One region of the Paenibacillus sp. Pae15 genome, then DNA from elsewhere that is predicted to be linked to it. Evidence: riboswitches for the same ligand, from Rfam matches in the RefSeq annotation. Region 1 holds a riboswitch; each other region holds the start of a gene.
What was found. Region 1 has a riboswitch for cyclic di-AMP ahead of NR121_RS08485 (C40 family peptidase). Riboswitches for the same ligand answer to the same signal wherever they lie in the genome.
Positions count from the first base shown of each region.

Region 1 (8,067 bases):
ATAGTGTATCAGATTTTGCATATGAATGCGTAGAAAATTGGTCGAGACCCGAGTTTTTGTTGGTCCGTCACTGGTTGCGGGCACAAGGGATTTGTGAGTACAATGAGGCAAAAGCGAATTTACCGCTGGAAGGACAGGTGGCCATGGGCATTAAATTCGGAAGGGAATACAACGACATCATCAATGATTTTACCGATGCACTGCGGGGAGTGGAAGGCTGCTGCGAATTTCTGGAGATGCCGGCGGACGATTGGGACGCCATGAGCGAGGAGGAACAGAAGGAATGCATGAAGACGTTGGCGGATGATCTGTTCTATGGACTGGGAGTAGAGGCGCAAATGAGCATAGGCGATTGTATGGTCACGCATGACCCCAAACGGCACTTGATCCGCATTGACCAAGGAGAAACGCTTACGACGGTCATCTATTTGGTATAGGAGGGATGGGCATGCACAGGAGATTAACGGAAGAGGAAGTGAAAGTCGGCCTGAACCGGACGGAAGGCTGGGCGTTGGAAGAGAACGGGAAATGGATCGCAAGGAAGTACCGCTTCGCGTCTTTCATGGACGGCATCGGGTTCGTGGATGAAGTGGCCCGGATTGCCGAGGAACTGAACCATCATCCGATGATTTCCATCGATTATCGGCTGGTGACGCTTCGCCTCACCTCGTGGAACGCCGGGGGACTGACGGAGCTTGACTTTACCAGCGCCCGGAGGTACGACGAAGCTTATGCGGGTTTTCGGAAATGAATCTGTTCTCATGCATCCTTATGCGGACCATACCATACAGTGGAACTCTTCCATGCCGGTAGGGGTCATCCGTTGGTAGGTGTCCGTAATGATAAAACCGGCGCGGGTATACACACGGATCGCTCTTTCATTCCAAGTCATCACTTCAAGGTCGATTTGATTTTGCGGAGACAACCGTTGGGCTTCCTGTACAATCGCTCTTACAAAATGAATTCCGTTGCCGCAGCCGCATAAATCGGGACGCATGCCCAGACCCAACCGGGTAACGCCCACCATAGGAAAAAACTGCACAAATCCGCTCAGCTCACCGCTTGCGTCCAGAACGGCACGGTACTGGTTCACTCGAATTTCAGCATCGGCGAATTCCTCTTGATCGGAAAGCATAAGCTCCCATGGCCGGAAATGGTAGGTATGGTATGGCGGAGGATAAACCCAGCTGCAGATGTCGCGGCAGTGCGCCTCCGTGAGCGGGGCAATATAAAAAATCCGGGGCTCGTTGGGTATCACTTTCTTTTCAGCTTCTCCCTTCGGGTGTATACTGTTAATATACAGCATATCACCCCATTAAAGGAAGTGATTGGATCTTGAAGCATGTAGTCAGTCAAGAATGGTTGTTTGAGCACGGCATCCAGGACCATATCGTGATCGCGGACTGCCGCTTTATATTAGGCCAGCCTGAGGCCGGAAAACAAAGCTATGATATCGATCATATTTGCGGAGCGTTTTATTTTGATCTCGAACGTGATTTGTCCGGTCCGAAAGAGAAGCACGGAGGGCGCCATCCGCTTCCCGATCCCGGGGAGCTTGCCGCCAAGCTTGGCCGGGCGGGTATCCACGAGCATTCCGTCGTTGTCGCTTACGACGATCAAGACGGTGCGATGGCCTCGCGGTTTTGGTGGTTGTTGAAATATCTTGGTCATGACGAAGTCTATATTTTGGATAAGGGCTACTCGGCATGGAAGGAAGCGGGGTATCCCGTAACGGAGGAGCTGCCTGTGGAGCAGCAGGCCGTATTCACGCCGAAGGTGCGCAGCGAGATGCTGGTGAATGTGGAGCAGGTGAAGGACCGGTTGAAGCGTCCAGGTACGGTGCTTGTGGATTCTCGCGAAGAGAAACGTTACCTTGGCCTCGAAGAAACGATCGATCCGGTGGCCGGACATATTCCGGGAGCGAAGCAGTATTTCTGGAAAGAAGGATTGCAAGCTTCAGGGGGATGGAAGGATGATTCGGAGCAAAAGGCCAGGTTCGCAGACTTGCGCAACGCCGATGAGCTTATCGTCTATTGCGGCTCCGGTGTGACGGCGTGTCCGAACGTGCTGGCGCTTAGCGAGGCCGGATTCGACAATGTCAAGCTGTACGCAGGCAGCTGGAGTGATTGGATCAGCTATAAGGACAATCCGGTGGCGACAGGAAAAGAGTAGGAAATGGGGTTTCCGTGTCAGACACGGTTGGAGGACTACGATCATTTGCCGTTGGCATGCTGATCCGGTCCTCCTTGTTTTTTCATCCGGGGCTGTGTATGATACACCGGCACTCTTATCTTATATTTCCGATCAAAGCGTCCCTGTCAAAAGCTTTCGCCTTTTCTCTTCACGGTCCTTATCGCTGAGTTTGGGACATGTAAAGCAGTAATTCCCGCATGCTTTTTCCGTTTTGTAGTATAGGCAGCACGCGGCTTTCACCCGGAGTAAACGATCCGGATCAGCAGGAGACTCGACCATTTTAAAATTAAGATCCAGCAGATTGGTTTTTTTCTCGAAAATCCGGGGTCCGATGCGGTGTACCAGAACGGCAAAATCGTCCTTAATCCGGCTTCTCGTCTCTTCATCCTCCGCTTCCCCGATCATCACGTCAATCGTATAATACAGCCGGGTGACCAATTGGGCCCACAGCTGAGCCGTTGGAATGCCGGCGGCTTCGGAGACGGAGGCGATGAGAGGCTTCACCTGCCCGATATACCAATGATGAAAAATCGCACTCAGCCATTCTTCTCTGTTATCGGCAGGGCAGGGCGTGCCGACGCAGGAATCCGCTCTGAAAGCCAGCGCAGGACCATCGGAGTGATGGCGGAGCTGCAGCTCCAATTGATCCAGATGCAGGTTTAAGGCCGCTTGATGGCAAGAAACGGTATACTGCAGAGCAGAACAGACTTGAGCAACCCAAGCGATGAAAAACATGCCGCCTACGTCGATATGCGATCCCTTCAAAGCTTCCGTATAGATGCGAATAAACCGGGACATCTCCTCCGGTCTCAACAGGCTGCCCATATGGAATCGGTATTCTGCTCCGGCGATTCCGGTTTCGGATAGTCCAAACCGCTGTTCAAGCACTTGGTTGACCGGTTCCTGAAGAGTCATGATCCGGCGCTCCTTTCTGGCACATCAGGCGAATGATTTGGGGGACAGTCCCCGGTACCAATGAGAATTATAATCATTATCATTAGGGAAATCAATAGAAATCACAGCATTCGGAACAGATCGGATGCAGGAGGCTTCCGCATGGTTTCTGCAAAATAGAAAGCCCTGCAGGCTTGTCCGTCCGTTTCGTCCGTTTTTGCGAACGATCGGATCGGGCCAAACACTGAGGGCTTCCGAAGCTGCATTGCGAATCCGTTGACCAAATCAATTGGAGTCGGTCATGAGTTGTTTGTACTGCTCGTCCGACAAAATACGCCGGGCTGTCACATAACGATTGGCGTAGTAAGATTCGCTCATTTCAGTAATCGTAACGCCTTTGTTCGTAGCCGAGTGGTAGAACTTGCCGCCTCCCACATATACGCCGACATGAGAAATGCCTTTACCGTCGGTGTTGTAGAACACGAGGTCGCCGGGACGGAGCTGATCTGCGGCTACCCATTGGCCGGCTTGGGCTTGGCCTTTGGAGGAATGGGGAAGTTCTATACCGAACTTGTCGAACACCCAAGAAGTATAGCCGGAGCAATCAAAGCCGTTTGTCGTATTGCCTGCCCATTTGTAAGGCGAGCCTAAACCCGCGTTTACCGCTGCACTTAGTGGGGTTTCAGCAAATGCGCTGCCCACGGAAACACTGCAAAACATAGCTAACGAAAGTGCAAAACCTACAAGCTTCTTCTTCAAAAAAAGTTTCCCCTTCCGGTGCCTACGAGGTTAGCTGAAGGGTTCGGTTGAAGGTTCCCTATGATCACTGACGTTGTTTGTCGAGATCAATTCACCCGGTTATGGATCCCCCGTTTTCCTAAACAGAAATTCGGCAAAATTTTCTTTTTTTTGATTCCGGATAAACATATTCGAGAAAAACTGCACTTTTCCTTCTTTTGTAACAAAATTGACACATTCAAGCGGTTTAAATTGAAAATTTTGTTTAATTGAATCGGGGATATAACAACACAAAGACACCGGTCCATGGCGGACCGGTGCTTCTGCGGTCTTATTAGGATATCAGCTACGCTTTCTCCGTCCAAAGCGCATATTGTGTGCTGATGGCCCATACTTTAATAAACATTTGAACCAGCCGATAGGCTTGTAATCCGATCAGGGCCAGAAAGCCGGCCCAGAAAAACGAGGCCGCCATCACCGCGGCGGACACGGCCAAAGCGATTCCTGTTACGGATAAAGAAATCAGCATAATGGCGGGCAGATGGCGAATCACAAACAGCAGGGTGTAAATGGCCGACCTGCCGTCGGTTTTTCCGATCTGAAGGAACAAAAAGACGAGCTGGAGCACAAACCAATAGGCGATGTAGCCGGCCAGCGCCGGCGCCAGCGCTTTCCCGAAGGAAATATATGAAGTCTGATGCCCGTACAGCTCTATTGTATAAGGAACCAGCCAGTAGAGCGGAGAGAGCAGCAGCGCCAGTTGGATGAAGTAGAGGCCGAAGAAGGGAAGAGACAGCTTTCGAATCCCCTCCACGAACCGGTAGCCTGCGTTCATGTCCCGATGTTGAAGCGAGTAATATACCCCCGCATTAAGCAGCGGATGCACCAGCATTCTTAATCCCAGGAGGCAGATGCCCCACCACAGAAACGGCTCCAGCAGGTCCGTCTTCATGATCTGAAAATGACCTTCGATCCAGAACAGCTGCGAAGCTGTGACGGGCAGGTCGCTCCCCGGATAACGATGGAGAAGGGGGAGGACGACGGATTGAATCAGCTTATACAGCGCGACGCCCCAGATGAGATTGTATATAAAGAGGGTAAAGACGGCAAAAGGCTGCTGCCAGGCCAAGGTCCAGCCTGCTTTGATCCGGTTCCACATATTCCTCGCTCACCTCACCATGCGACCCAGCCAAACAAGGTCTCCAAAATTTTCACAACACTTACGTTCCATCGCACCGACAGCTTCTTATCGACTTCCGTTTTCATAAAGCCGTTGATCCGCTTGTTCTCCAGCACGATAGAGTGCTCCGGGTCTATGGCCGCCCACGACAGCGGAGCCGTGTGATTCAGCTTCATGATGACTTCGCTGTCGGCGCCGTTCCATGTTTTATCGAGTTGTGTTCCATCGGCAAATTGAAAACGGACCGGGACATTTTGGTAGGTGCCTCCAAGCTTGCGCAGCTGCACGCTGTTCTCATAGTAGGTTTGGCCATTTTCTGTCACCTGCTGCACTTTGATGCCGGTTACGGCGTAGTCGACCATCATGCCGTTATAAACGTATTGATCAAAAAACGGCTGCCAACTGGTTTTCGTCACATCTTCTACGACTTGTTGAAAATCCGACGTAGTCGGGTGCTTGAATTTCCAGCGCTGGAAATACGTTCGCATGATCTTGTCCATGGTCTCTGCTCCGACCTGACGTTCCATGGCCTTCAGCACCAGCTTGGCGCGGGTATATACATTCTCGGCATAGTGATGGTGTCCGTCATAGCTCCAGGCATTCTTCAGCAGCGCCGCCGGATTGGTGATGTAGCTCGACTCCACGAGCAGATTCGGGCGAACGCCGTATTCCGCTTCCATTAACTTGTCTTCCACATAAGAGGTAAAGCCTTCGTCGAGCCACGCCTCTTCAAATTCATTGCTGGCGACCATGCCGTAAAAAAATTGGTGGCCGATTTCATGCACCACAACCCGTTCCAGCTCCAGACTCGGGTTCTCTTCGGCTGCTCCCCATGCGGTAATCAGCGTAGGGTATTCCATTCCTCCGGCTCCGTTGCCCTCCTCCGGCGGCACGACGATCGACAGCGTGTTGTAAGGATAACTGCCGTACCACTGAGAGTATCGGGCGAGCGCTTTTTTGGCGGCTGTCATATAACGGGCCTTCAGATGCTCATGCTTCGGATCCAGATACAGCTTGATGCGGACGCCGGGCAGATGAGGAGTGGCGTAGGGTTCTTCATGGTATATAAAATGCGGCGAAGCGGCCCAGGCAAAATCATGCACATCGTCGGAGTAAAACGAGTAGGTTTTCGTTTTGCCGTCATCGGAGACGGGTTTGGTCGGGAAGCCGGTGGCCGCTACCTTATAGGCGGAAGGCACCTTGATTCTAACGTCGAATATGCCAAAGTCCGCGTAAAACTCCGAATTCCCGTGATACTGGTGCAAATTCCAGCCCTCATCTGTCCGGCCGCGGGTGCCTTTGGGCTCGTATACGGCGATTTTGGGAAACCACTGGCCGGCCATCACAAAATCGTTCGCATAGCCCATTCTGGCGAAAACCTGCGGCAGCTTCACGGAAAATTGGGTCAGCAGATCTACACTTCCGCCCGGCATGACGGGCTTTGGAAGCGGTACCCTGATCAGGGTGTTGTCGTCCTTGTTGCCGTCATCCGGCTGGACATACTCCATCCGGTCGATCAGCTCCATCTCGGCTCCGTCAAGCGTTCGAATGGAGCTGACCGTCATGCTGCCAAAGCTGTCTTCCTTGCGGACATCGTCCCGCAGCTTCCCGCCGGATTCCTTCATGAACGTCGTTTTCTTGGACTCGAACGCATTGGGATACAAGTGAAAATAAAGCTCCTGCACCGGGCGACTTCCCGGGTTTTTCCAAGTCATCGACGAGGTGCCTTTAATCAGCTTGCCATCGGCATCCAGTTCTACGTTGAGATGATACTCGACGATGCGGTTGGATAATGGCTTCGGCGCCGGTTTCTCTACAGGCTTGACCGGCAAGCTGGGAGGTGCGGGAGGAGGGGCCGCCGGTTCGTTCACTCGTCCGCTAACCGGCTCCGCATGTGCTGTCGGCAAAAAAATGCCCGTAGATGAGCCGTCCGCTTGTCCCCTGGCTTGAGGCCATGCCGGCGCCTCAACGATGGAGTGCCCCGCGGTTGACCTTATGGGCTTCAGGTTGAGCGGATCCACCCCCCCTTCAGCAGGGAACACGGCAGGGTAAGCGGCTTCGGCGGAAAGCTTCCAACCGGCGGAAGGAGTTCCCGACCGGAAGTCGGACGACAGCAGGGCATTCGTCAGCAGTGTGACACCGCAGGCGAAGATTGTAAGTAAGCCCCATGATACAAGGGGGCTGCCGATTCGTTTTTTCATCCATATTCACCCCGTTGACAAGCATCTACAGCATGTATATGTTTGTGGGACGAGGATTATTTCTGCCTTTTTTCCTTTACGGGTTTTTCCCGGGCATTTGCGTTTGGGAACGGAGCGGCTTCGATTTATTTACATGCTTCGGTACTTTGGCTACAATAATAACGAGTAAGATTGAACTATGCGGAACTTTGAATTATAGGATAGGGATGGTGTGCCTTGTGGATATAAATGAAAAGAAAAAACTGCCTTCACTTAATATTGTCAGCAATAAGGAAACGAAGCACCGCGGCTTTGGCCAAGGCTCGATCGACCTGAGCCAATTATCCTGCGTCATTATTGACGAGGGAGAAGCCTATATCGATCAGGGGGCGCTGCATGCCAAGAGCAAAATAGAAAAAGGGATCAAGTTTACCACGAACAAGGATGAGGTTCCCAATGGACGCCCCTGCTGGATCGTTTGGGTGGCAGTGGATTTCAAGGAGGACGGCAAATACTATGCAGGGGTCACTTCCTGCGAGATGACGGTAGATCCGGAGGCGCGCAAAGGCTGGAAAGTGCTCGCCGATCATGTGAACCGGATGGATTATGCGCTAAAGCGCCGCATTATGCTCGATAATCTCGGGGAACGGGAAAAAGCCGCTCTCAAGAAACTGATGATCGAGAACGACCCCGGCATGTGGGAACGCTCCGAAGCGGAACTCAAAGAAGCGCTTGCGTAAAATTTGTACATTATGTGACGGTCATTGAACGGCCTGACATAACGATGTATACTAATGCCTAGTATATGCACCATATACTAGGACAGCAAAAAGGCAGACCTTTGGTCTGCCTTTTTGTGTTGTGTACGCCCAGCAATGGGCG
Region 1 covers NZ_JALJRM010000007.1:169,251-177,317, forward strand. The annotation lists gene NR121_RS08460 (hypothetical protein) at 144-437, shown strand; gene NR121_RS08465 (4a-hydroxytetrahydrobiopterin dehydratase) at 449-751, shown strand; gene NR121_RS08470 (GNAT family N-acetyltransferase) at 770-1,306, opposite strand; gene NR121_RS08475 (sulfurtransferase) at 1,336-2,172, shown strand; gene NR121_RS08480 (hypothetical protein) at 2,305-3,108, opposite strand; gene NR121_RS08485 (C40 family peptidase) at 3,373-3,846, opposite strand; cyclic di-AMP (ydaO/yuaA leader) riboswitch at 3,851-3,992, opposite strand; gene NR121_RS08490 (hypothetical protein) at 4,172-4,984, opposite strand; gene NR121_RS08495 (M1 family metallopeptidase) at 4,999-7,206, opposite strand; gene NR121_RS08500 (YwhD family protein) at 7,413-7,925, shown strand.

Region 2 (8,067 bases), on a different contig from region 1:
TCGGACAGCAGCGCGACGGCGAACAATAAGATGAACGGTGCAAGGCTGTCTCCGGCGGATGCAAAGGTTAGGGAAACCGCCAAAGCCGCCGCTACCAGAACGCCAATCGTCACAAGCAGCCGCTTGACCCTGGCCGTATAGACCAGCTTCTTTTTCTCCTGTTTCCTGGGCCGCAGCCATATCAACATCGCATATAGCAGCGTCCAAAGAATTAAACCAAGCACCGGCGCTTGGAACAGCAGGGCGGCAAAAGACAATAACGGAAGCCACTCTCTTAAGGACAGCCGTTCCTTCACGTGGCCTTTAAACCAGCCCATAAACCGCTCATTGCGGTAAGAATTCAATTGAAGCATATGTACGCCGTTTAGAAGACGCAGGACAGCATGCCCCAGCCATAACAGCGACGCTAACGCAAGAACAAGCTCAAACATGGCTGCCTCCCTTATCCTTCGCCAAAAAATGGTCTACGATGACGATGAACTCGCGGCCTTTTTCCAAATAGCAAAAATGACCGGCGTTCTTCAGCACGACCAGACCGGCATCCGGTATCATTTGTTCCATCAATTTTCCGTCCGCAACAGGGGTAGCCGTATCGTTCTCGCCCCAGATCAATAAGGTCGATGCCTTGATATGAGGAAGATGGTGCCGCAGATCCTCGTTGACGACTTTGGTCAGCGTCTGCTGCATTACGCCTGATGCATTCTTATAGTCGCTGGAGCCGAATTTGGCTCGCATCCGGTTCAATATGCGCTCCGAATACCGGTTTAGGCCCGGGAGCTTGAGCAATTGTTTGGCCGTTTTGAACGAATATACCTTTACATAATAATTCAGGCTGCGTTTCGGCTTGATTCCCGCGCTTCCGGTCAATATCATTTTCCTTACAGGATTCGCAGCGGCATATCGAATTGAGACCCTTCCGCCGAAGGAATGGCCGATCAGTATCGGATTATCGATCCCCATCGACTGTATGAATGAAGCGAGCAGATTCGTATATTCAGTAACCCCCCACGGCTCGGGAGGAGTATCGCTTTCTCCGAAGCCGGGAAAATCGAATGCATACACTTTAAAATGCCGGGATAAATGCTGCTGAATCGCATGAAAGGTTTGCAGATTGGTTCCCCAACCGTGCAGCATCACCACCTCATGCCCTGTGCCGACAACGGAATAATGGATGTCAAGCCCATTTATGTTTACTTTAGTCAACTCCATCAGCATCCTTATGTCTCAATGTCTCAAATAAAATAATCATAACACTCTCCGATATTTGTTATCAAGCCTCGCATGGCATCCGTGCAACTTTGAAACGCTTGAAAGATAAAGCATTCCGTATTGTATATGCGCAGACAAACTTGGCTTATGTCAGGTATACGAAAGAATCCCGTGCTTTACGTTTCCCCGTAAACGCCGAAAAAGAGCCGCAATGGCTCTTTTTCACAAGAATGGCTTTCATTTTTTGAAAAACTGCATCGAGCCGAACGCCTCCGTCAGCCGTTTCCACTGCGCATCGGTCTTGACGGCGTCGTTAATCCGGATCGTCACGGTATAAATCTTTCCGTTCTTTTCAAACACGTATTCGTTCAAGGTGTACGGAACATAAATTTGTTCAGTCCGTTATCGTGCTCGCTTTCGTAGCCGCTGAACCACAATTCGGGTGCTTCATCATCCATTTCCCCCTACCATTCATTTCCACGTCCACTAAAATCTATCATATCCTCTAATGATCATCAACAGTAATTTAAAAGGCTGCCGTGGGGAGACCACGACAGCCTGGTTCGTTCTTTGTTCCCTATCAGGCATCGGCAGCACAGCGAAAACCGATATTGCCCGTGGAACTATCCGGTGTATTTTTACTGCGCGCAGCGACTCTGTACCGGTTACAATACGATTTGTGGCACAAATAGGAACCTCCGCGCAGCACTTTTTCCTGACCCGTCGCCGGACCAAGCGGGTTAACAAGCGGGTCTGCCGTATGATTCGCAGCAAACCAATCCGAGCACCATTCCCATACGTTCCCGGAAACATTATATAATCCGTAACCGTTGGGTTTAAACGCATGGACAGGCGCGGTTCCCGCATACCCGTCGCTGCAGTTGTTTTTATCCGGAAACTTGCCCTGCCAAATATTGCAGCGATGCTCCCCATCCGGTTTGAGGACATCTCCCCACGGATAACGTTTTTGCACAAGACCTCCTCTTGCCGCGTACTCCCATTCCGCTTCGGTCGGCAGCCGTTTGCCGGCCCATTGGCAGTAGGCATTCGCATCATTCCAGGAAACATGGATCACCGGATGGTCCATGCGGTCATCAATGTGAGAATCCGGACCTTCCGGATGCTTCCAGCATGCGCCGTTCACAACCCACCACCAGGGGGTCTGCTGAACCGCTTGCGTCACACCTTTCGCCGTTTCGGCGGAAACGAACAAATGAAACACAAAGGACCAGCCAAAAACCTCCGCTTCCGTGCGATAACCGGTAGCATCGACAAATGCTTTAAATTCTGCATTGCTCACCGCGTAAGGATCGATATAAAAAGAATCCAGTCTAACCGAACGAACGGGGCCTTCGCCATCTTGGGCAAACCCTTCCTGATCCGCGGTTCCCATTAAAAATTCACCGCCGGGCAAATAAATCATGCCTTCTTTAGGATCTTTGGCCGAGCGTTTGCCCTGCAAGGGCAAAGAATGAGAATCCGGCTGGCCCGAAACCTCTCTGCCGGCCGTGCAGCAGCACGGTTTTTTTCCATTCATTTCAATCCTCCTCCACCGTTCAACGGAGGTCTTATCCCTTCGGACGGCCATGACCGAATTCCGCAGGATGTCTCCGTTTTAGCTCTGTAATCGCATGACCGCGTCCTGTCTGTTCCAACCACTGCGCATACTTCGGCAAAAATCCTTTGGCATGATAAGGTCCTCCCTCTTTCATCACCGTCCAGAGCAGATCTGTATCGAAAGGCATCGTCTCCATCATGTGGTCATGCCACTCATTTAAATAATATACCGCATCTCGGCAAACTTGGCGATGCTCCGCAGCCAGATTCGTTTGCTCATAAGGATCGCTGTCGAGATCGAATAGCATCTCTTGATCGAATAAATGGTACCCGTCATGATACGTTCGGACATAGAGCCATGACCCGAAACGAACGCTTCTTTGGCAGACGTGCGCACATTGCGAAACGACCAGATAGTCGCGTCCCGCCTCCTGACCCTTCAGCAGGGAGGCTGCAATCCACGCCGGCAGAGGATCGCCGGCAAACGGATTGCCGAAATCTTCCGGGCATTGTGCTCAATCCAATTCAGTACGGCAGGCGTCACTTCCTCGGCCGATTCCATTCCGCATTTGCCGGTATTATGGATTTCATTGAAGCCTGCATTAAAACGTCCAGGACGAATGCCGTTCCGCGAAAGGACTGACCAATACCGTCTTTAATCCGGCAGAAGCTATGTCGCATTAAAATATCATGGCAAACAAAAGGACTGCTGAGACATTCTCAACAGCCTGTTCTTCTAGTCCGAATTAATTTTTGATAAACATCTGTACCCACACGCCATTATAATAAGCCACTCCGATTTTGTTGAAGTTCGGGCTCATAATGTTTTGACGGTGTCCCGGACTGTTCATCCATGAATCCATTACCTCTTGCGGTGTTCTTTGCCCTTTGGCAATATTTTCACCCGCGTAGGTATAACGGATGCCATAAGAGCGCATCATATCAAAAGGAGACCCATAGGTAGGAGAATTATGGTCAAAATAGCCTTTTTCATACATGTCCTTTGCCTTGTCTAAAGCCACCTTCGTCAATGCACTGTCGCTGGCAAGCGGGCTTAAACCGGCTTTGGCACGTTCCTGGTTCACCAAATTTACCACTTGGCTGGCATAAGAAGACTGTGTCGTGCTGTCTGTTCCTGTTCCCTGCTGCGATCCGTTACCCGAACCGTAACCCGAGCCTGTACCGTAACCCGAACCTATACCCGTTGACTTACCGGGAATATTAAGCACAATTCCTGGCCATATTAGATTTGGGTTAACCAATTGCGGATTCACCGTAATAAGCGATTTCAGGCTGATACCGTATTTCTGGGAGATCGCCCACAGGGTATCGTTGCTTGATACCGTGTGCGACGGAGCAGCTGAAACCGCGCCGGCGCCAATGATCGGGCCAAGTGCCAAAACACCTGTCAAAACCAACTTCTTAAAACCTTTCACTGCATTCCTCTCCTTTTTACGGCCTGCGAGGTTAGCTGACGGATTCGGGTCAAAGAGCAACCACCCGGCCACCATAGTGGCTTCACCCCAAGGATATGGGTTCCCCCGCGCTTACGAATTAAGCTTCGGCCTTTTTGATGTCGCATTCCTAAACAGGAACGGAAACCATTGTAACACGGATACAATGAGATTTCATGACACAAAGTTTACCAACTGTCCCCTAAGCTAGCGAATTTTTGAGAGAAACCCCCGGCGGCAGCACAGCTTCAACGCGGGCCCGCAGCATGGGCTGCCTGTGCAGCTCTGCACATAGAATGGCCACGATCCCCCGATCCTCACGGGAGCGAATCAATCGTCCCATCCCTTGCCGGAGCCTCAGCAGCATATAAGGCAGATCGACCTCTTCAAAAGGAGACTCCGCCGCTCTGCGTTTGGCCATAAAGACCGGATCTTGAGGCGGAAAAGGCAGCGACCATATGATGACATTGGACAAGGACGGCCCCGGTACGTCGAGTCCCTCCCACAAGCTGACGGCGCATAGAACACTCGTTTCGTCATGCTGAAAAGAAGCGATAAGATGGCTGATTTCCTGATCGCCTTCAAACAAGAAGCGCATTTTCCCGAAGAGTTCGGGATACGACGCAATCTCCCGTTTAAACCGCTGCAGTTCGGCTTTCGCCGGAAACAACAGCAGCGCTCTTCCTTCCGTTCGTTCGAGCAGCGAGACAGCGGCCTCCATTTTCTCCGAAAATGTCCCGCCGGCAGACCAATGAGGCGCGATCGCTTCCATTTGCCGTTCGTATTCATATGGAGAGTCAACGGAAAAGGACAAATATTGCTCGATCCCGAGACTTTCCGCTACATAACGGAAGGAGCCCTCCACGGATAGTGTGGCCGATGAAAAAACGATAGGCATGTTCGAGCCAAACACCCGCTCCCGAAGCACTTCCTTGACGGTTCTCGGCATGATCACCAAAGCCGCTCCGCTCCCGCTTTCCGTCAACCAGCATACCAATGACTCCGATCGCTGGAAAAGACTCAATGCTTTCTGCATCATTTCAAGATGCTCTTCGACAATGCGGAGCTGATATTCATTCAAGGTGTGAAGACCGCTTTCAAACACGAGCTCTTCTTCAATCGCTGCAAGCACCGTCCGGAACCGGTGTATTTCCTGAAGCAGCCGATCGTCGAGCAGAAGCTCCTTCCGGTCCGAACCGGGAATCTCTCTGCTCCGGCGTCTTAACCAGTCAAACATCGTCTCGCTTTGCGCAATCGCCTCGTCAATGAGCACAGCCAATGATTCGCGTATTTCCCCCTGCAGCAGCCGGGTAATCAGTTCTTCAAACACGTCATGCTTTAATTTATAGGTCAGCGCCTTCTGCGCGGCAGATTCCAGCAAATGCCCTTCATCAAATACGACCGCACAGTGATCCGGCAGCAGCGGCAGCTGCCCTTCCCGCTTCCTGCTCTCATACGTCCACACATGCTCCATGTAAAAATCGTGCGAACAAATGATCAAATCGGCAGATCGGCGGTAATGCTCGCGGGAGAGCGTTTGCCCGCAGCGGTGCCTTTTGTCGCATACGAAGCAATCCTGGAAAGCATCCCAATTGATCTTGCTCCATTGCTCGTCATTCAAATGCGGATATTGCTTCCGGTCGCCGTAAGCATAAAACGATTGCAGGGTTTCATGAGAATGAACAAACCCGGGCAGCTCCTCGTATAATTGCTCGAACATTTCCGCATCCTCGTCCCTGAATCTCGCTTTGTCCAGCTTGACCAGACAAAGATACTGGTCCGCAGACTTCCCCAGCCTGGCGTCAACGGCCAGGCTCAGGTGCTTCGCCAGCTTTGCGATATCCCCTTCCGGCTTGACCAGTTGTTCAATTAAAGACTCGTCCGCACAGGCGATCACAGCCGGCTTTCGCATATAACGGGCGTAACAAATCGCATATAACAAATAAACAAGCGTTTTCCCCGTCCCCACTCCCGCCTCCGCAAAAATGGTTTGTTTCTCGGCAAACGCCCGTTCCAATTGGAAAGCCATATAAATCTGTTCATCGCGGACTTCGAAACCGGCTTCCGGCAGAATATCGTAAAAGACATCCGCTATCCATTCGCCGGCCTGCCGGATGAACGGTTGAGAATGATCATAAGTAAAAGGGTAACGCTCCACTATGATTTTGCCTCCATGATAATCAAAATCGAGAAGACTTTTCTTCCATATGACAACCCCATATTATCACACGGTCCCGGCAGATATGCAACAAAAAAACAGTCCAAACCTCCTATAAAAAAGGTTTGGACTGCCGGATCAGGACATTACATGGCTATCTTCTGGTCCAGTTTGCCCTGTAAATGAACAAGTCTCATCAGAGCGGTTGCCGCTTGGGCTTTGGTCACTTCTCCCTGCGGATTGAACTTCCGGACGGAACCATCGAGCACACCCAGCTGAGTGATCAGCCAGACGGCGCCTTTCTCGGCAATGAGTTCCGAATCCTCGAAATTCAACTGCGGATTCTGCTGCAGTTGTTCCGCAAGCTTATTGTACTTGATCATTTGAGTCAGCAGAACCGCCAGCTTTTCCTTCGTTAGAGTTTCCTCCGGACGAAGCTGCGGCGTTTTCTTCGGATCAAGCCACTTCAACTGAACAAAAAGCTGGGCGGCTGCATAGTAAGGACTCTGCTCGTCGATATCTTCGAACGCCGGCTTGGCATTTCTGTCATAATAGGAATTCGCATAATGCGGATGTACCGCCTGAGACACCATAAGAAGCCAATCGCCTAACGTGATCGTCTTATCAGGATGCAATTGGCCGCTTGAATCTGCGGATAAGATGTTGTGCCGGATCATCGTCTCCAAATCTTTCTGTGCCCAATGCCCCGCAATATCGACAGGCATTTCCACCGATCTTTCAACGGTGCTCACAGGATTGACGAAGGTAGCCCGCCACCGGCCGTTCGCCGCATCGATCACATAACCGTTTTTCGCACTGTCTTTGTACGTTTGTTGATAGACCAGCTTGATATCGGGCTCCACGTATTGACTGTCCGTATAAAAACCGCCAAAGTTTTTGTACTGCAATTCCTGTGATATGCCCTCCAAAAAGATGGCTTCAGCCTGAGCTTTCGTTATATTCGCTGCAAGGGAAGCCGTACCCGCTTCCAATTGATCTGAACGCGTGCTCTGATAGCTCTTCAATTGGCCCTGGGCATCCAATATAATGCTCACGGAATCCCCTCCGACAGGGATTCCCTTATAGAATCGCTGGAATCGGAATCCAAAGGTTTGTTCATCTCCCGCCGGTGCGGCATACGGATCGGAGGACAGCCATTTTAATTCTTCCGACGCATTCGGATACAACTCGTTAATCAGAGCCAAAGCCTTCTTTTCGGCTTCAGCCTGAGAGATTGCAGCCGTTGTCTTCTCCGTATCCGGCTTTGGATTCGTCCATGGGGGAGCCATACGATCCACGCGGAACTCCAGAATTTGTCCGGTTCGCGCATCCACCACGGCGTTTGTTTGACCGCTATAAGGATAAGGACCGGCAGGCGCCGCTTCCATCCAGGTAATATTCCAAACCTTCTTATTCACGTCCGACCAATATGTATTAAGGCTCTGCGTGGATCTCGTGCGATTGCCCGGAATGGACGCCACTCGCTCGACAAGCTCCGCCGCCTGCTCACCTGTCAATAATTGGTTTTCGCCTTTGCCCGTTGTCACGGTAAACAGTTTATCCGTCTTTTGAATGTCTTTATATTGAACCTTTTCAGGCTGAACGACTGCACCCGTGAAGTTAATGTATTCACCGGTTTGTGCATCGATACTTAAGTCGGCATAAAAAGGCTGCACCCAACCGAGAAAC
Region 2 covers NZ_JALJRM010000013.1:87,122-95,188, reverse strand. The annotation lists gene NR121_RS13045 (UDP-N-acetylmuramoyl-tripeptide--D-alanyl-D-alanine ligase) at 1-431, opposite strand, end outside; gene NR121_RS13040 (alpha/beta fold hydrolase) at 424-1,203, opposite strand; gene NR121_RS13035 (hypothetical protein) at 1,447-1,581, opposite strand; gene NR121_RS13030 (formylglycine-generating enzyme family protein) at 1,790-2,746, opposite strand; gene NR121_RS13025 (hypothetical protein) at 2,778-2,966, opposite strand; gene NR121_RS13020 (hypothetical protein) at 2,984-3,118, opposite strand; gene NR121_RS13015 (CAP domain-containing protein) at 3,513-4,202, opposite strand; cyclic di-AMP (ydaO/yuaA leader) riboswitch at 4,208-4,343, opposite strand; gene NR121_RS13010 (ATP-dependent DNA helicase) at 4,423-6,378, opposite strand; gene NR121_RS13005 (YcdB/YcdC domain-containing protein) at 6,525-8,067, opposite strand, start outside.
Region 2: it holds a riboswitch for cyclic di-AMP, as region 1 does, so the genes downstream of both, NR121_RS13015 (CAP domain-containing protein) here and NR121_RS08485 (C40 family peptidase) in region 1, are expected to answer to the same signal.

Region 3 (8,067 bases), on a different contig from region 1:
TTAAAAATTGCACGGTTTTATCAGCCTGAGCCTTTCCTTCGATAGCTTTCGCAGCTGCCGCCACAGGTTCCAACGGTGTCTCCACATGTGTCATGTTCACAAGCGCCGTACCGCGTCCCGGGAAGGCAAAGGCGAAACCATCCCTGCGTATTAGCCCGTAATCCCCGGCCCGTTCCTTAAGCCGTCTTGAAATTTCTTCTCTTTCCGGATACTTTTCTTCGTTGATTCCTTCAACGACCACCATATGGGAACCGTAAACCGTACCCTTCTCCGGCTCACGGCATGGAAGTCCCGCATGCCAAGCCAGAGCCGCATCCCCCGTCGCATCAACGAAAGCGTTTGCAGTCAGGCGTACGTCACCATAACGCGTGGCAAGATCAATATAACGTATGCGTCTGTCTTCATTGCTCACTCCCCGTAAGACGGCGCCAAGAATCAATGTGATTCCCGCAGAATATACTGCATTTTCAATCCAACGGGACAAGGCTACCTCATCATACACAACTGTTGTCCAAAATCCGTTTTTGCGATAATGCAGCGCCCCCGCGGTGCCCAGATCACGGAGAATGTCGTCGGCGATGCCATGGGTCAATTGGTAGCCGTCGCGGCCGTTGGCAAACAGACCGCAAAAGGCACCGATGATCGAGTTTACCGCTTGGCCCCCCAGAGCAGGCAAGCTGTCAACCAAGGCAACGTGGTGTCCCAGACGTGCTGCCTCCAGAGCAGCTGAAACGCCGGCGATACCTGCTCCCACGATACAGGTATCCGCTTTCAATTCCCGCAAAGAACTTCCGGTACCTTTTCGAATCACGCGTGTATCCGTTCTAAATTCCGAATGATTCACCATCATCACTCCTTTCTGTTCCTAAGGGATAGTGAGAATTTATCAAAAACCATCCCTTTGTATCAATCTGTTTTTCTTATACAAAATATTGTCAAAACAGATAGGTTCAATTAGTATACATAGTATAAGCTACCATAAATGGTATTTATCATTGTGAAAAGAGCCGGCCCAGGGAGGCCTTATCAGATAGGCCGCGCATTGTGCTCGTAATCGTATATCCCAAATTGCGATAAGGGGTGACCGAAATGGAAATTCATCAGTTGGAATATTTTCTGGCCGTTGAAAAATACCGCAATTTTTCTACCGCCTCACTGGAAATATGCGTATCCCAGTCAACTTTGTCGCAGCAGATCAAGAAACTTGAGGATGAATTGGGAGTCAAATTATTCATACGCTATTCCCGTTCGGTGCGACTAACCCCTGCCGGCGAGGATTTCCTTGTTCATGCGCAGCGAATCGTATCGGAGATTCAACAATCCAGGGAAACGATTCAGAAGTATATAAGTTTTGATAAGGGGAGCATCAAAATTGGTGTGTTTCCTAATATGGCGTGTTTGGGTTTGAACAAAATTATTACCAGCTTTTTTAGAACTTATCCGGGTATTGATTTTGAAATACATACGGCCAATACGGATGATTTACTGAAGGGGTTACGCGAAAAAAAGGTCAATGTTGCTTTTATTAACTCGCCTTTTCCCAATCATTTTGAAATCGATTTCTTTCCCTTGATGAATGATCATATTGTAATGCTTATTTCCTCCCAACATCCGCTTGCCAATGAATCGTTTGTCGATCTGAGCGATTTATCACGAGAAAAGTTTTTGATGATAAAAACGAATGCCTGGTTTCGTAATACCTTGATTCATGCATGTAACGATGCAGGGTTCGAGCCTAATGTTATTTTTGATACCAACGATGTCGAGATCATACGAAGTTTTGCGGAAGATGGCGTTGGGGTGGCGCTCATGGGATACCGCGTTGCCCGCTGCATGTCCAACCCTAACAATTCTATTGTGCCTATTAGACAAATGTTTGAACGACAAAGCGGTCTGGCCATTCCAAAATCCACACGACCGCCTTTGGCTGCCAGTCTCTTCCGGGACTTTACCCTAAAGGAAATGAGCCGGACTTTAAATTCGTAGTGAGCGTGCTGCGGCCCGTCGAAATAAGTTTCACCATTGCCGGGGGACAACAGTCCCCGGCAATGTTCAATAGAGTAGACGTCGATTCTCATGGTTTATTTCCCACCAGCTTCAATGCTTCATCCAGCATTTCAGTGTTAATGATTTCCTTCGTATCCACGGCTTTGGTGATCAGCTTTTCCTTGGCATACCAGTCGATCTGCGTCTTGATATCGTCCACGTTCATCCTGCCGTCAGGGTCAATGAACGACAATGAGCCCATAATAAGATCTTCCTTCTGCCCCGTATATTTGGCCACGATCTTGATCACTTCGTCATAATTCCCTCCTTTTACCCTTTTGCCGTCTTTTTGAGTCAGCACTGCATCGTAATAGTAACGCGCTCCTTTGATATATGCCTTTAAAAAACGGATGCCCGCATCCTTGTTCGTCATGAATTTCGGCGAAAAGAATATTCCCGACGATTGATAGTCGATTTCATCCGCCACCCACGCAAGCACCCTGCCGTAGCCCTGATTGATCGCTATCGAAGCATAGGGCTCACTAAGGATGATGGCATCGGCGTTCTTGCCCCTTAAGGTTTCCATGACACCGCTAGTGGTGTTCATCGGCACCCACTGAACGTCCTTTGTGGTCAATCCATACTTCTCCAATACACGCCCCAGCATGTAATGGTTGGTACTGCCTATCGTAGTGACAGCGGCTTTTTTTCCCTTCAATTCCTCCACCGACCGGTAAGGAGAATCTTTATGCACGATGACTGCGGAGAAAGGGTAGCCCTTCTGTTCCCTTCCTTTGTCGGATACAATAGTCACTTTTTGTCCGGCCGCCATCATGTTGTACAAATCTGCGGTAAAACCGACCCCGCCTACGTCCAAATCGCCCGATACTACAGCCACATTGACGGCATTGGAGGATTCGAACCATTTCACATGAACTTCCAGGTTCTCTTCTTTAAAGAACCCTTTTTCCAAAGCGATAAACAGAGGCGAATTGCTTGTAAACTTAAGCATGCCCATGTTCAAAGAAACCGGTTCGGCTTTAGCCGGCTCTGGTTTGGCCGGTTCTGTCGAGGTTCCCTGGACTTCCTCCCTGTTCCCGCAACCGAAAAGCATTGTCACTAGGAGCAAGAGAACAGCAACTGCCGATATGGCCCCTTTTTTCACATGATAAACCTTACCCATACCACCACCCCCTAATGAAAGCGCTTTAATAAATTTACTGTAGCTTATGCTTGGGATCCATTCAATCGTAATTAACGATAGCGGTTATTGCTAACATCGATAAAAGGTGACAAAAAAAGCGCGGCGTATCGGACCATAGTTGCGCATCAGGAGTCTGACTCGTTCAATACGCCTGCCGCCGAAGATATTCTATAACTGGATCAGCGAAAGTACGATGCCAACCGCAAAACCGCACAGCGCTCCGTTCACCCGAATCCACTGCAGGTCCTTTCCGACTTTGTGTTCCAGCATGCGTACCAAGGCTACATCATCCATTTGATCCAAATTTTCTTTCACGAGTTGACCGATGCGATAATGATTCGCTTCCACCCATTCAATCAAGTAAGCTAACAAGCGATTTTCCCAAACGGCCATCGAATCCTGTTCGGGATTGAAATTGCGCACGATCCAGCGGTAAGCAGTAATTACCGCCCTGCCGCCCTTCAAACGGTCTTCCTCCAGCTTGTCCAGCCATTGATTGCGGATTTCACTCAAACGCTCATGCAGGAAGACAGCGCCGCGAGCTCCTTCCAATTGGTTTACGATCCATTCCTTCATATTCGCTACAAGCAACTCGTTATCCGCTAGTTGAGACAGTTGGATGCGGATTTCCTGAACAAGGGTCTTCCGGAAAGCATTATCTGTATGTTGGAGACCCCGAATTCCTGAAAGCATCAAGTTTTGGAGGAAGCTGCCAAGCTTTTCTTCATCCATGAAGCCGACAAATGCCTGTAAAGCAAACCCCGTTAAGCCCCCCGCTTTTACTTCGGAGAGCTTTTCGCTTGCGAACTTTCCCAACATCATCCCGGTATCCGGACGTTTCGCCCAGTCGGATGCTTTATGCAGGACGTAATTCAACGCCTTTTCGTCGAATCTGTTCTCGATCACCTTCGTCAGGATGGCATCGGCTGCAGATCCCACATCCGCTCTTCGGATCGCAGCGGCTATTTCCGACTGAAGATAAGGAATCGCTTTCTCGAGCGGCAACCGGTAAACCCATCGGATCAACAGATCCAATAGGCCTACCCGTACCTTCCGTTTGCCAAGCAGCTTAGCCAGAGAGGATGAAGCGAGCTGCAAAAGCTGGAGCTGCCGGAGTTTGTTTTCGATGCTTTGTTTGTTGAGCAGCTCATTTTCCAACGCCAAAATCAAGGATTGGACAATTTTGTCCCTATTTTTAAGGAGTAAGGATGTATGCGGCACCGGTATGCCGAAAGGATGACGGAAAAGAGCGGTCACGGCAAACCAATCCGCAATGCCGCCGACCAAACCGGCTTCAAAGCCGCCTTTCAACAGAGCAACCAAAGGAGTCTCCTGAAGAAATAAAGTGATTAAAAAGCCGCCGGTCATGAAGGCCAATGACAGTCCGGCCAAATATCTTGAGTTCATCTGCGGCCTCCTTCCGGTTATTTATGGAGATGGTAAGGCACTGTAGCGATCACGACGTCTTTATGATTGAATAAGTAAGCCCTTAACAGTAACCCGGTCTGATTATGGAGGAAATAATGCCACCAATGCCTGGTAATGAATTGCGGAATTAATATGGTAATATGATCCGTTTCCGACGTTTTCCACTCCACCGTTTCAATGAATCTCATTAACGGCCTGATGATGCTTCGGTAGCTTGAACGGAGCGTAATCAGCCGGACGCCCGGGTTCCATTCTTCCCATTTCTTCTCCATCCGTGCGATATCCTCATCGTCAAATCCGACATATACGGCGACAACATGATTGGTTAGAGACTTGGCATAGCTGAGCGAATTCATAACCACCCGGGTAATGCCGGCTACGGGAACGACGATCGTGCTGCCTTTTATCACTGGTTTTTCCTCATCCATGTCGATTCGCAGTTCGTCCGCTATGTTCAGGTAGTGCCGGTGAATTTGGAAGAAGAGAAAAATGACAATCGGCAAAAAGATAAAGATCATCCATACTTGATTGAACTTGGTCAAAATGAAGATCAGCGTAATCGCCAGCGTCGTGAGCATCCCGATCGTGTTGACAATGAAGCGGATCAGCCAGCCCGCTGGCCTCAGCTTTACCCAACGGACCATCATCCCCAGTTGGGATAAGGTGAAAGGAATAAACACCCCTACGGCATAAAGCGGAATCAGGTTCTCCGTATGTCCTTGGAAAAGAATAACAAGCAATGCCGACAATACACCTAAGAAGATAATGCCGTTAGAAAAACCGAGCCGGTCGCCGCGCACCATAAACATATGCGGCATGTATTTGTCTTTGGCCAGCATAAAGGCAAGCAGCGGGAATGCGGAATACGCTGTATTTGCCGCCAAAAACAGAATCAAAGCGGTGGTGCCTTGGATGAAATAGTAAAGGATGCCCCGGCCGAATGTGTTTGCCGCAATTTGGGATACGACCGTTTCTTTTGGAGCCGGCGTGATTCCATACCAATAGGCAAGTAAACTGATACCGATAAACATGGCACCTAGAATCGTGCCCATCATCATCAGCGTAGCGGCTGCATTGCGCTCAGCCGGTTGTTTAAAGTTTGGAATGGCATTGGATACGGCTTCTACTCCGGTTAGCGCGGAACACCCTGAACTGAAAGCCTTCAATAGGAGGAACCAACTGATGTTCGAAACGGCTGTGCCCAGTTCAGGCACTTCGGCGTGTCCCCCGCCCGATATATATTTGATGACTCCCGAAATGATAAGAACAAAAATGGCGAAGACAAACAAATAAACGGGCAGTGCTAAAACGGATGCAGACTCCGTAATTCCTCGCAAGTTCATGATGGTAAGAAACAGGATCATCGTCAACGCAATAAGGACCCGGTGTTCATGCAAGGATGGAAATGCCGAGGTAATGGCATCCGTCCCGGCCGAGGAACTGACAGCAACAGTCAGGATATAATCCACCAACAGCGAGCCTCCGGCCATCAAACCGATGGAGACGCCCAAATTGTCTTTGGCTACGACATAAGCTCCTCCCCCTTTGGGGTAAGCAAAAATCGTCTGCCGGTAAGAAAAAATGAGAACCGTCAGCAATCCGAGAACGGCTATGGAAATGGGGATCGAATACCATATTGCGGCAAAGCCTGCAGCCATCAATATGATCAAAATTTGTTCGGTACCGTAAGCAACAGAAGATAATGCGTCTGAAGAAAGTACCGCAAGCGCCTTAAACTTGCTTAGTTTTTCTTCTTCAATCTCGGTTGACTTCATAGGACGGCCGATTAATAATCGTTTTATTTTATTTAGCATACTGTTCCCGCCCTCATTATTTATTAAGGAGTTTTGTAAACAAGATCATCACAACAAAAAAACCCTTAAATCTCCAGGAAGAAACTTTACTTATGGTTTCCAAATGTGTTGTTAATCAATCATCCTCCAACCTATCCCGTTTTTAGACAACAAAAAAACACAGAGGCTTGAGCTCTGTGTTTGCCTATCAGCAGACAGCACGTTCAACTCCTCTCTCATACAACGCTTACGAGGTTAGCTGTCGGATTCGGGCTATGAGAGCAGCCCTACGTGCGGAATAAACATGTTCCTGCACGATTCACCCCATGGACATCCAAATATATGTCCTTATTGGTTCCCCCGTTTTCCTGTTTGGAAATTCAGCAAGGTGATATGTTCAATGGTTGAATCTTACACCTTACAGGACAACATTGCAAAGCAAGAAATCGGATAAAACCTTTGCTAGATATGAATTGCTTTGTAAATGAGACGCTTTTATAGATCGCTTTCTTTATTTTACTTCAAATCTCATGGATTTTCTTTATATTTCAGGATTTTTGCGTTTGCGGGCTGTTGCGGATGCTTGAAAACCAATGGATTGGAGTTGTTTTCCCATTCCTTTTTGTTCCCAGCTGAATTTGAATAAGCCATGGAATAAAGCACATAATAGGGTGCGTATACCAAGTATACCCATGAAAGGGGAATCCTCATGAGAAAAATACTGCAGTGTTCCTTTGTGTTTTCGTTTCTTGTCTTTGTTGATCTTTATGTTGTTGCAGCAGCACAAACCGCACCATTTTCATCGCCGGGAATGCAGGTGGATCAAAGCCATACCGCTTTGGTGATCACAGATCCGCAAAATGACTTTTTAAGCCCGAAAGGTGCAGCATGGAATTTAGTGAAAGACAGCGTTGCTGAAAATCACACGATTGAGAACATTGAATTATTATTAAAAACAGCAAAAAAGAATAAGTTTAAAGTATTTGTGTCCCCTCATTACTATTATCCCTATGACCAAAAATGGTTATTTGGGGGTGCTATGGAACATGTGATGCACGATATCAAAATGTATCAGCGAAAAGGTCCATTATCGCTTGAAGGCTTTCAAGGTTCGGGTGCCGACTTTCTGGATAAATATAAGCCTTATCTAGAAGATGGACAAACCATTATCACCAGTCCGCATAAAATTTTCGGACCCGAAGCCAACGACTTGGTTTTGCAGCTGCGAAAACAGGGAATAACCCGCGTCATTCTTGCAGGTATGTCCGGAAATCTGTGCATTGAATCTCATATGCGCGAACTCATTGAACAAGGATTTGAAGTGGCCGTGGTTCACGATGCCACAGCTTCCGCAAAAATAAACGGCTTGGATGGGGATAAGGCTGCAAAAACCAATTTTCGCATGATTGCCAACGCTTCATGGTCAACCAGGGAGACTATAGAGAAAATGAAATCCATTCAAAGATAAGCCTCCAGTTTGGAGGCTGCCATATCCCGCAGCTAATTTAACTCCGAATTAATATTCCTCTGACAATGGATTGATAAATATGAGGTATTTTAAACCTATATCCAATTGTTGAGGAGGGGTATGATGCGAATTGCTTTATTCTCCGACACCTTTTGGCCCCAAATGAACGGGGTTGCATTGACGTTAAA
Region 3 covers NZ_JALJRM010000001.1:8,848-16,914, forward strand. The annotation lists gene NR121_RS00045 (FAD-dependent oxidoreductase) at 1-850, opposite strand, end outside; gene NR121_RS00050 (LysR family transcriptional regulator) at 1,090-1,986, shown strand; gene NR121_RS00055 (ABC transporter substrate-binding protein) at 2,075-3,169, opposite strand; gene NR121_RS00060 (DUF445 domain-containing protein) at 3,359-4,597, opposite strand; gene NR121_RS00065 (APC family permease) at 4,615-6,432, opposite strand; cyclic di-AMP (ydaO/yuaA leader) riboswitch at 6,640-6,807, opposite strand; gene NR121_RS00070 (cysteine hydrolase family protein) at 7,121-7,879, shown strand; gene NR121_RS00075 (glycosyltransferase family 4 protein) at 8,000-8,067, shown strand, end outside.
Region 3: it holds a riboswitch for cyclic di-AMP, as region 1 does, so the genes downstream of both, NR121_RS00065 (APC family permease) here and NR121_RS08485 (C40 family peptidase) in region 1, are expected to answer to the same signal.